DNA from 2 places in the Actinoplanes sp. NPDC051470 genome. Region 2 is predicted to be linked to the other one. Evidence: riboswitches for the same ligand, from Rfam matches in the RefSeq annotation. Region 2 holds a riboswitch; the other holds the start of a gene.
What was found. Region 2 has a riboswitch for cyclic di-AMP ahead of AB0M54_RS16510 (NlpC/P60 family protein). Riboswitches for the same ligand answer to the same signal wherever they lie in the genome.

Region 1 (4,855 bases), on a different contig from region 2:
GTGCCTGGTTCTGTTCGACGCGCTCCACCGCTCGCAACCTCACCGAGGCCGCTCGCGGGTTCGCTGCCACTTCCGCATCGCTCGGCGGCTCCGACCCCTTCGTCAGGAGACGCACTGTCGGACCGGTTCCGGGCAACTCGACCGGCAGGTCGAGCGGTCCGGTGCTGCGCGCCCTCGCGGCGATGGCGCGCTTGACGATCCGGTCTTCCAACGATTGGTAGCTCATCACCACAAGGCGCCCTTTCGGCGCCAATGCGTCCAAAGCCGATGGCACCGCGGACTCGACCGCGGCGAGTTCGCCATTTACCTCAATACGTAGCGCTTGAAACGTTCTTTTGGCGGGATTTCCACCCGTTCGTCGCGCGGCGGCCGGGATGGCCGCTTTGACCAGGTCGGCGAGCCGGCTCGTGGACGTGATCCGCCCCTGATCCCGCTCCTTGACGATCGCCGAGACGATCCGCGAGGCGAACTTCTCCTCGCCGTAGGTCCGTAGCACCCGGACCAGGTCGCCCGGCTGGTAGCCGTTCACGACCTCTTCGGCCGTGATCCCCCGCGACTGGTCCATGCGCATGTCCAGCGGTGCGTCCTGCGCGTAGGCGAACCCCCGGTCGGGCTCGTCCAGTTGCAGCGATGACACACCCAGGTCGAACAGGCCACTGTGGAACGCCTCGTGGCCCAGCCCCGCCAGCACCGACGGCAACTCGTCGTAGACCGCGTGCACCAGGTGCGTACGGTCCGCGAAGCGGGCCAGCCGTCGCCCGCTGTGCGCCAGCGCTTCCGGATCCCGGTCGAGCCCGATGAGGACCACGTCCGGGAAACGCTCGAGCACCGCCTCGGCGTGACCGCCGAGACCCAGAGTGAAGTCGACGTGCACGGCGTCCGGCAGACCCAGCGCGGGAGCGAGCAGCTCGAGACAGCGCTCGAGCAGCACCGGCACATGCGTGCCACGTTGCTCCCCCACGTCGACCCCCAGTCGCCAGGCTTCGTGCGTCACCCGGTCCGACCGGACGTCGAATCCGTACCGCCAGATCCCCATCCGCTCGTGCCCGCTGCCGGCGGGCGTCGCGCCTGGCGCCGGGGAAGAGGCGCCAGGAACTCAAGCGGCTGGAGATCTCGCAGTACGGGCGGCAGCGACGTCTTGTCCATCTCGTCCGTGTCACGCCGTCACAGTCCGCCGGGCAGCACCCCCTCCTCGATGTCGGCGAAGTCGTCCTCGCTCGACGAGAGGTAGTCCTCCCAGGACTGCTTGTCCCAGATCTCCACCCGCGTGCTCGCCCCGATCACGACCAGCTCACGGTCGAGGCCCGCGTACTCCCGCAGGTGTGCCGGGATGGTGACCCGGCCCTGCTTGTCGGGGACCTCGTCATGTGCGCTGGCGAAGAACACCCGGCTGTAGGCCCGGGCGGCCTTGTGGGTGACCGGCTGCTCGCGCAGCTGCCCCGCGATGCGCTGGAACTCCGGCATCGGGAACACGTACAGGCAACGCTCCTGCCCCTTGGTGATCACGACACCTCCCGCCAGCTCGTCCCGGAACTTCGCCGGAAGGATCAACCGGCCCTTCTCGTCCAGGCGTGGGGTATGCGTGCCGAGAAACATCGGCCAACCCCCCTACGCCCTGCCGGCGGTTCGCGGTCCGCCGTGTCGAATCGGGCCGGCAGGTCCCCCCTGCCACTGCGCTCCACTCTACTCCACTTCCCTCCACCCGCAACCGGAATCGTGCCGTCCATGAACCGGATTCGCAGACGAAAGCGCAGGTAGACGCGGTGGAGTGCCAGTGGAGGGCGAAGGCCTGATCATGGCGTCCGCTTTCCGACATGCCGCCCAGGTGGGCACGAAAAACTGCCCGGATCCGCGGTATCAGCGGCGCCGGGCGTGGATGTGGAGCGGAGTGGAGGAGATGCGGGGAGGGTGGTGGAGCAAGCACAGACGCCGGCGGGGTGCGACCCAGGAACCCCGGGTCGCACCCCGCCGGTGCGAAAGTGGTTACGCCTTACTTACTGCGGTCCTGAACTCAGACCAGGCGGCGGACCACGTAGTTGCCGCTGATCATCTTGCGCTTCGAGACCCGGGCGCCGGAGTGCGGCGAGTCCCAGATCTTGTTGGCGCCCGCGTACACCGCGGCGTGGTAGCCGTAGGAGCCGGAGCGGAAGATGATCAGATCGCCGGGCTGCCGGCTGCCCTTGCTGACCGACCTGCCGTACTTCTGCTGCGAGTTGGCCTTGTGGGGCAGCTTGCGACCGGTGGTCTTCTTGTAGACGTACAGCGTGAAGCCGGAGCAGTCGAAGCGCTTGGGACCCGCCGCGCCGTACTTGTACAGCGCTCCCTTGTGCCTCGCGGCCTCCGCCAGGACCATGGCGCCCTTGTTCGTCACCGACACCGACGAGTTGTTCCGGCTGACCGCCGCGCGCACTCCGCCGCCGCCGAGGAAGACGGTGCGGTAGGTGCCGGAGACCAGGGGCTTGAACGAGAAGGTGTAGGCGCCCGACTTCAGGATGGTCCGGGTCTGCCACGTCTGCCACTTGCCGCTGCGGAGCGCCTGCAGGCGCACCATGCCGCTCGTGACCTTCTTGCCGGTGCTCGGGTTGGCCACGAACGTCGTGATCCGGATCGAGGCGCCGTACTTCACCGATTTCGCGCTGGCCTTCTGGGTGACCTTGGCCAGCGGCCGCATCGCGGCGGCGGTGACGACCGGGGTGGCCGCGACCGCCGGCTGCGTGGCCACGATCTGGCCGGCGCCGAGGCAGATACCCAGGGACAGGGCGATGCTGCCGGTGCCGAGGGTGCGGCGCCGGCTCGAGGTGCTTTGTTGCACGGTAGAGAGATCCCTCCGGCACGCCTGCGAGGTTAGCTGTCGGGTTCGGGCGGGAAGGTGTGCCCGGCCGCCGTGGCGGCTTCACCCCAAGACCGTGTCGTACGGCCTGAGCCCTCAGGTCACCGCCGGTAGTGACGGTGCCTTCGCGAGGACCCGATTGGGTCCCCCGTCTCTGCCCCTCGTCGCCTTGTGTGGATGTTCTCGAACTCGGGTCGTGGAATCGGGCCGGGGCAGAGCTCGGCGTTGACCCGCGTGTCCACGAACTGCGGGCGGTCGCCGGCAGCCAGACCTTGATAACCGAATTTCCGTACGGTTGCAGATCGTGACTGGCCACGGAGAGTAATTGGCATGTGCGCCGATGTCCGGTTTGGACATCGCTCAAGACAAATGCCACTGCGGTACGCAGTGCGGTGATCACCGAACGTCGAAGGTAACGGGTGAGTCTCGCCACACAATTAACAAACTTTCGAATGATCTTGAGGACCGCGATTTCCGGTATGACCGTCCCGCCGGCAGCCACCGGGCGGCCGGATCGACGCTCTGTCCGGTTCGGGTACTGTCGCCACCGTGACGGACGGGAAGATGCCCATGCGCGCGAAGGTGGCGAGCTCCGTCTCGCGCACCGCCGCTGCGATCTCCAGGGCCGCGGGACGCGGCGACGGCTCGGTCATCGGCGGCTGGATCGGTCTCAAGATCGACCCTGACCTGCTGAAGAACCTGGCCACCGGCCGGGCGATCGCGCTTGTCTCCGGCACCAACGGCAAGACCACCACCACCCGGCTCACCGCCGCCGCGCTGGGCGTGCTCGGCCCGGTGGCGACCAACTCGTTCGGCGCCAACATGCCCAGCGGGCACACCTCGGCCCTGGCCAAGGCCGGTGCCACGCCGTTCGCGGTGCTCGAGGTCGACGAGCACTACCTGGCCCGGGTGATCGACGAGACCACCCCGCGCGCGGTCGCGCTGCTCAACCTCAGCCGCGACCAGCTCGACCGGGCGAAGGAGGTGGCGATGATGGCGCAGCTGTGGCGGACCGCGCTGGCCGACCACCCCGACATCCGGGTGATCGCCAACGCCGACGACCCGATGGTGGTCTGGTCGGCCGTCGGCAGCCCCAACGTCACGTGGTTCAGCGCCGGCCAGCGGTGGCACGACGACTCCTGGGTCTGCCCCGAGTGCGGCTCGTCGATCGAGCGCCGCGAGGGCGAGTGGTGGTGCGTCGGCTGCCCGCTGCGCCGGCCGCGGGCCCAGTGGGTGGTCGAGGACGAGGGCGTCACCGACCCGAACGGCGACTGGCACCTGGTCAAGCTCCAGCTGCCGGGCCGGGTCAACCTCGGCAACGCCGCCGCCGCCCTGGCCACCGCGGCCGAGTTCGGCGTCCGCGCGATCGAGGGCGTGCCCCGGCTGTCCTCGGTCACCTCGGTGGCCGGCCGGTACGCCCAGGTCGACCGCGACGGCCGCAACATCCGGCTGCTGCTGGCCAAGAACCCGGCGAGCTGGCTCGAGGCCTTCGACATGGCCGATGTGGCGCCGACCCTGCTCTCCATCAACGCCCGCGACCCCGACGGCCTGGACACCTCCTGGCTCTACGACGTCGACTTCGCACCGCTCCGTGACGGCCGGCCCGTGCTGATCACCGGCGACCGGGCCTACGACCTCGCGGTCCGCCTCACGGTGAACGGTGTGCCCTTCCGCCACGTAAAGACCTTCGACGAGGCGATCCAGGCATCTCCGCCCGGACGGCTCGAAGTGATCGCGAACTACACCGCCTTCCAGGACATCCGAGCGGAGCTGGACCGTGTCAACTGAAAGTGTTCTGCGGATCGTCTGGATCTATCCCGACCTGCTGTCCACCTACGGCGACCGCGGGAACATGCTGATCCTGGCCCACCGGGCGGCCCTGCGCGGCATCCCGGCCGAGACCCACGAGGTCCGCTCCGACCAGCCGATGCCCTCCACCGCCGACATCTACCTGATCGGCGGCGGGGAAGACGGCCCGCAGGCGCTGGCGGCCCAGCGGCTGATCGCCGACGGCGGCATCCACCG
Region 2 (4,855 bases):
CCTGCCCGTGCACCTGGTCGAAGACGTCAACCGGATGCGGAACGTCACCCGCCAGCTCGTCCGCGAGCTCGGCGCCGACCCCGAGCCCGACCAGATCGCCAAGGCGCTCGGCGTGACCGTCGAGCGGGTCGGTGAGCTCACCCGCTGGGCGCAGGACACGGTGTCCCTGGACACCCCGGTCGGCGACGACGGTGACACCAACCTCGGCGACCTGGTGGCCGACAGCGACGCCCCGTCGCCGGAAGAGATCGTGCTGACCGCCCTGGAGCGGTCGCGCATCGAGGGTCTGCTCAACCACCTCGACGACCGGTCGGCCGGCATCATGCGGGCCCGCTACGGCCTGGAGGACGGCCGGGAGCACTCGCTCACCGAGGTCGCCTCCCGGTTCTCGCTCTCCCGCGAGCGGATCCGTCAGCTCGAGATCCAGGCGCTCGGCCGGCTGCGTGAGCTGGCCCGGGCCGAGGGCCTGCAGGCCGCCTGACCGATCAGGTCATACAAGAGGGCCGGTTCCCCGCGAGGGGAACCGGCCCTTTCACTGTGCTGAGTTACTTGACCCGGCCGTACCCGGTCGGAGTCATCGAGTTCATCGAGCGCTTCGTCACCGGCTCGCCGGTACGGTAAGCGTCGATCATCATTCCGCCGCCGACGTAGAGGCCGACATGGCCACCGTTGCGGAAGAAGATGAGGTCGCCCGCCTTCAGGTCACCCTTGCTGATCGGGGTGGTGGCGCTGATCTGGGCGGAGGCCTTGTGGGGCAGGCTCTTGCCCGCCGCACGCCAGGCCGCCGAGGTCAGCCCCGAGCAGTCGTAGCCGTTCGGGCCGTCGGCGCCGAACTTGTACATCACGCCGATGGCGTTGTACGCGAAGGACACCGCCTTGCCCGCGGAGCCGGCGATCTGCGGGATCGGGCCGCTGTACTTGCTGCCCGACTTGGTCGGCGTGCCGTACGCCGCCGTCCGCATCGCGTACAGCTTCTTGATGTCGTTCTCGATCTTCTTCTTGCGCTTGGCCAACTCGTTCAGCTGCGCGTTCTGCTTGTTCTGCGCGGTCTTCAGGGCGGCCTGACGCGTGTCGTAGTTCTGCGTGGTCGCCGTGTAGTTGTCGATCTTGCGCTGGCGATCGCGGGTCAGCTGGTCGAGCATGCCGATCCGGTCCATCAGGGTGCCCGATCCCTCGAGCATCACGTTCATGGCGCCGATGTCACCCTGCTGGTAAGCCTTGTTGGCGATCTGGCCCATCTCGGCCTGGGCGACCTTGAGGGCCTCCTTGGCCGGGCCCAGCGACTTCGTCAGCGCGACCTGATCGGCCTTGGTCTTGTTGAGATCGATCTTCATGCCGTTGTACGACTCGACGACATCCTCGAGATCGTCCGATGCCTTGGCGATCTTCTTGGTGATCTCGGTCTTGGACGGTTCCGCGTGAGCGGCCGTCACGGCCGGCCCGGTCAGCGCCAGCGCCATGAGGGCGACGGCCGCGATCCGGAACCTCGTGCGGGCGTGTGACAACGCTGAGAGGCCTTTCTTCCGCCTGTGCCGCCTACCGGGTTAGCTGACGGGTTCGGGCGGGAAGAAGGCCCTACCGCGGTGGTGCGCGGATTCACCCCGAGAACTCGGTTCCCCGGTTCGTCACGATGGGCCCGGGCGCGGCCGGATGGGGGTGACCGCGTCGAGGCCGCCGTGCAGACTCGGCAGCGCCGGCTCGGCGCCACCGGAGGGTGTGGCTGCGGACCGAACCAACCGCATTAACTTATCGATGGATCTCCGAAAAGCAAGCTCGGCAAGAAAACCTTAAGCCAATGAATGCGCGGCGTAATTCTAGGAATTCAGCGCGTGATCCCCGGACGCGGAATCGGACTTTTCGGGATTGACGCTGATCCAATTGCGCGTCACTTTCCGCTCGGCCCAGAAGGACAGGAACGGGATGGTGCCGGCCAGCATCACCAGCAGCATGCGGCTGAGCGGCCACTGGGCGCGGCGGCCGAGGTCGAAGGTGGCCAGCACGTACAGGATGAAGAGGAAGCCGTGCGCCGGGCCGACGCCCGCGACCACCGTGTCGTTGTCGGCCAGGTACTTCAGCGGCATGCCCACGAGGACCAGCACGATCAGGACCACGCCGACGATGTAGGCGATGATCCGGTAACGGGTGAGAGCTCCCTGCACGGTGCTTTCCTTACTTCCTGGGTCCGGGGTAGTCGCCGGGGCGGGCGCCGGGATGGGCGTTGAGCCAGGCGAGGTAGTCGTTGTAGGCCGCCAGTTCCGGGTCGTCGGCGCCGGGGTCGGGCGCCGGGCGGGACGGGACCCGGACCGGGCGGCCGACGGTAACAGCCGAATCTGGGAGCTTTTCCCGTTCCGGCGCCGGCTCCGCCGCCGGTTTCGTGGCCAGCCGAACCTCGCGCCACCACAGGAACGCGACGAAGCCGGCGAAGACCGGCCACTGGAACGCGTACCCCCAGCTCAGTGCGTTTCCGCCGGTGGCGCGGGTGTATTGCCACCAGCCCAGCAGGAGGAAGGCCACGATCAGAACGAGCGCGACCACATGGCGGAGGATCCACGCCGGGGTCAGCAGCCCTTTCATGACTGTCAGGGTAGTCGCGCGGGTTTCAGGGCGACCCGCGCGGGCAAGGCTGAACGGTATGAGCGACCAGCCTGTGGAGATCTCCGAGATCGGCATCGACCCGGCGGGACTGGGTGACGACGACCTGATCCGTGAACTGGCCAGCCTGCACCGGACCCGGCTGGACACCCTGCGGTACGGGCCGGACGCCGCCCTGGACAACCACCTGCGGCGGACGGCGGAACTGGAGACCGAGTACCTGGCCCGGCACCCGGGCCGTGAGGTGGATCCGCATCGCCTCACGCAGGACTTCTGACGTGTGTCCTGGGTCACAATGCCTGCTGGAATCAGGGCGGGCGACCGACAGTTGAGAACAGATGTCGGTGTGTCCAGTGTCCCCGGGCCTCACCCATTGCCTTCACGGAATACCGTTCGGCTGGAGCCGTGTTGAGCCACTCGCCGAGAGGCGACATGCACACCGACACCTATGCGCCGCCTCCGAGGTTCTCGGGGGCGGCGCATTATGTTGGGCCGGTTGTGGGTACCCGATCTTCATGAACGATCCTCGTACCGAAGAGCGCGCCGCCGACCTGCTTCCCGAGGAGCGCGCCGCCGGCAGCGCCGACCCGGAGGCCCAGGCCGCGGCCATTCTCGCGGATTCGGACGATCGGGAGCACAATTCGGACCTTTCGCGGGAAAACCGCACCTCGGCAGAGACGGTCGCACCAGCCGAAAGGGCTGAAGGCACCCGGTAGAGGCACAAAACTTTCGTGTCCACCTCAGGACGTGGGAGGATCCGACGCGTGCCCGCACCCCGACGGAGCGCTGAGCGCGCCGGTCAGCGGTCCACGCCGCCGGCGGCCGCTTCCTCCGCCCCCAATCAGACCCGACGCACAGCCCGTCCCCGCCACCCGGGACAGGGCGCCGGCGCCCCGAACGCGGGCCCGGTCCACCACACCGAGACGGAACCCGTCATCGCCGCCCACCCCAACGCCCCAGCCATCGGCCCGTCCCTGCCCGCTCCGCGGGACGCCGCCGATCCCGCCCCCGCCGAGGTGGCCCGGCCCGGATCGGCCGTCGTCATCCCCTCCGAGGTCGTCCGGCCGGGCGCCGGGGGCCTGGCGCTGCCGCAGACGAGCACGGTCGAGGTGGCCGGGCTCCTGCACGAGCTGTCCGAGCGGCTGCTCTCCGCGGACGACGTGGCCGGGGCCTTGGAGCGGCTCGCCGTCTTCACCGCCGGGACGATCCCCGGCGCGGTCCGCTGCTCGGTCGCGCTGATCACCGAGGGGGAGGGGCCGAGCCTGACCGCGTCGGGCAGCGACGGCCGCGGGGTCGACGACTGCCAGTTCGAGACCGGCGAAGGACCCGTCCTCGAGGCGGCCCGCACCCGCACCCTGGTGCTCACCCAGGACCTGCCGAACGACCCGCGCTGGCCGGCGCTGGGCGACTCCGCCCGCGACGAGGACGTGCACGCCGTGGCGGCCATCCCGCTGGACGTGCGGCGGACGTCGGTCGGCGCGCTCAGCATCTACGTCCGGCAGGCGCAGAGCATCCGCCCCGAGCTGCTGCTCACCGCGATGGCCATCGTCAACCAGGCCGAGATCCTGCTCAGTGAGCTGTCCCGCCGCGCGGCGCTGAGCCAGGGCGCCACGGTCGACCGCGCCATCGGCGTGATCATCGCGCAGCGCGGGTGTGGCGTACGCGAGGCCTACGACGTGTTGCAGGAGACCGCGCAGCGCCTCGGCATGGACCGTCAGTCGGTGGCCGAGCGCCTGATCGCCGCGGCCGCGCGCGACCGCTCGTAAGCAGAAGGGGCGCGGATCGCTCCGCGCCCCTCGATCACTCGTTCCCGCTGTCAGCGTTTGGCGCTGTGCGTGGGTTCGTGCTGTGTGTCCGGCGCGCGTTCGCCCGACTCGTGCGAGCCGCCGCCCGACTCCGGCGTGCCCGGGTCGGCGCCGGTCGCCGCGGCTGCCTCGGCCGCGTCGGCGTCGGCCCGCTGCTGCTGGGCCGAGCGCTGGGCGAGCGGGATCTCCGGCAGGAAGAGCACCACGATCAGGCCGATGATCATGACCGAGAAGGCCAGCAGGAACACGATCTGGATGCTGTCCGAGAAGCCGACCTTGAACGGGTGGGCGATCACGTCGGGCAGCGTCTTGAGGAACGACGTGTCACCGAGGTCGCCACCGCCGGCGGTCGCCTTCTGCAGGGTCTGGGCCGCGCTCGGGTCGGCGGCCAGGGCCCCCTGGAACTCCGGCGTGGCCTGAGCCGACTGGAAGGCCGTGCTGATCTTGCCGGGCAGCAC

Region 1: another riboswitch for cyclic di-AMP. It lies ahead of AB0M54_RS07910 (NlpC/P60 family protein); the one in region 2 lies ahead of AB0M54_RS16510 (NlpC/P60 family protein).

The regions. Positions count from the first base shown of each region.
Region 1 is NZ_JBFBAA010000003.1:167,323-172,177, forward strand. It holds gene rsmH (16S rRNA (cytosine(1402)-N(4))-methyltransferase RsmH) at 1-973, opposite strand, end outside; gene mraZ (division/cell wall cluster transcriptional repressor MraZ) at 1,165-1,596, opposite strand; gene AB0M54_RS07910 (NlpC/P60 family protein) at 2,012-2,812, opposite strand; cyclic di-AMP (ydaO/yuaA leader) riboswitch at 2,819-3,020, opposite strand; gene AB0M54_RS07915 (MurT ligase domain-containing protein) at 3,395-4,618, shown strand; gene AB0M54_RS07920 (glutamine amidotransferase) at 4,608-4,855, shown strand, end outside.
Region 2 is NZ_JBFBAA010000008.1:91,477-96,331, reverse strand. It holds gene AB0M54_RS16515 (sigma-70 family RNA polymerase sigma factor) at 1-481, shown strand, start outside; gene AB0M54_RS16510 (NlpC/P60 family protein) at 546-1,460, opposite strand; cyclic di-AMP (ydaO/yuaA leader) riboswitch at 1,519-1,647, opposite strand; gene AB0M54_RS16505 (DUF3817 domain-containing protein) at 1,815-2,159, opposite strand; gene AB0M54_RS16500 (hypothetical protein) at 2,170-2,574, opposite strand; gene AB0M54_RS16495 (DUF6158 family protein) at 2,633-2,869, shown strand; gene AB0M54_RS16490 (hypothetical protein) at 3,108-3,308, shown strand; gene AB0M54_RS16485 (ANTAR domain-containing protein) at 3,357-4,358, shown strand; gene AB0M54_RS16480 (MDR family MFS transporter) at 4,409-4,855, opposite strand, start outside.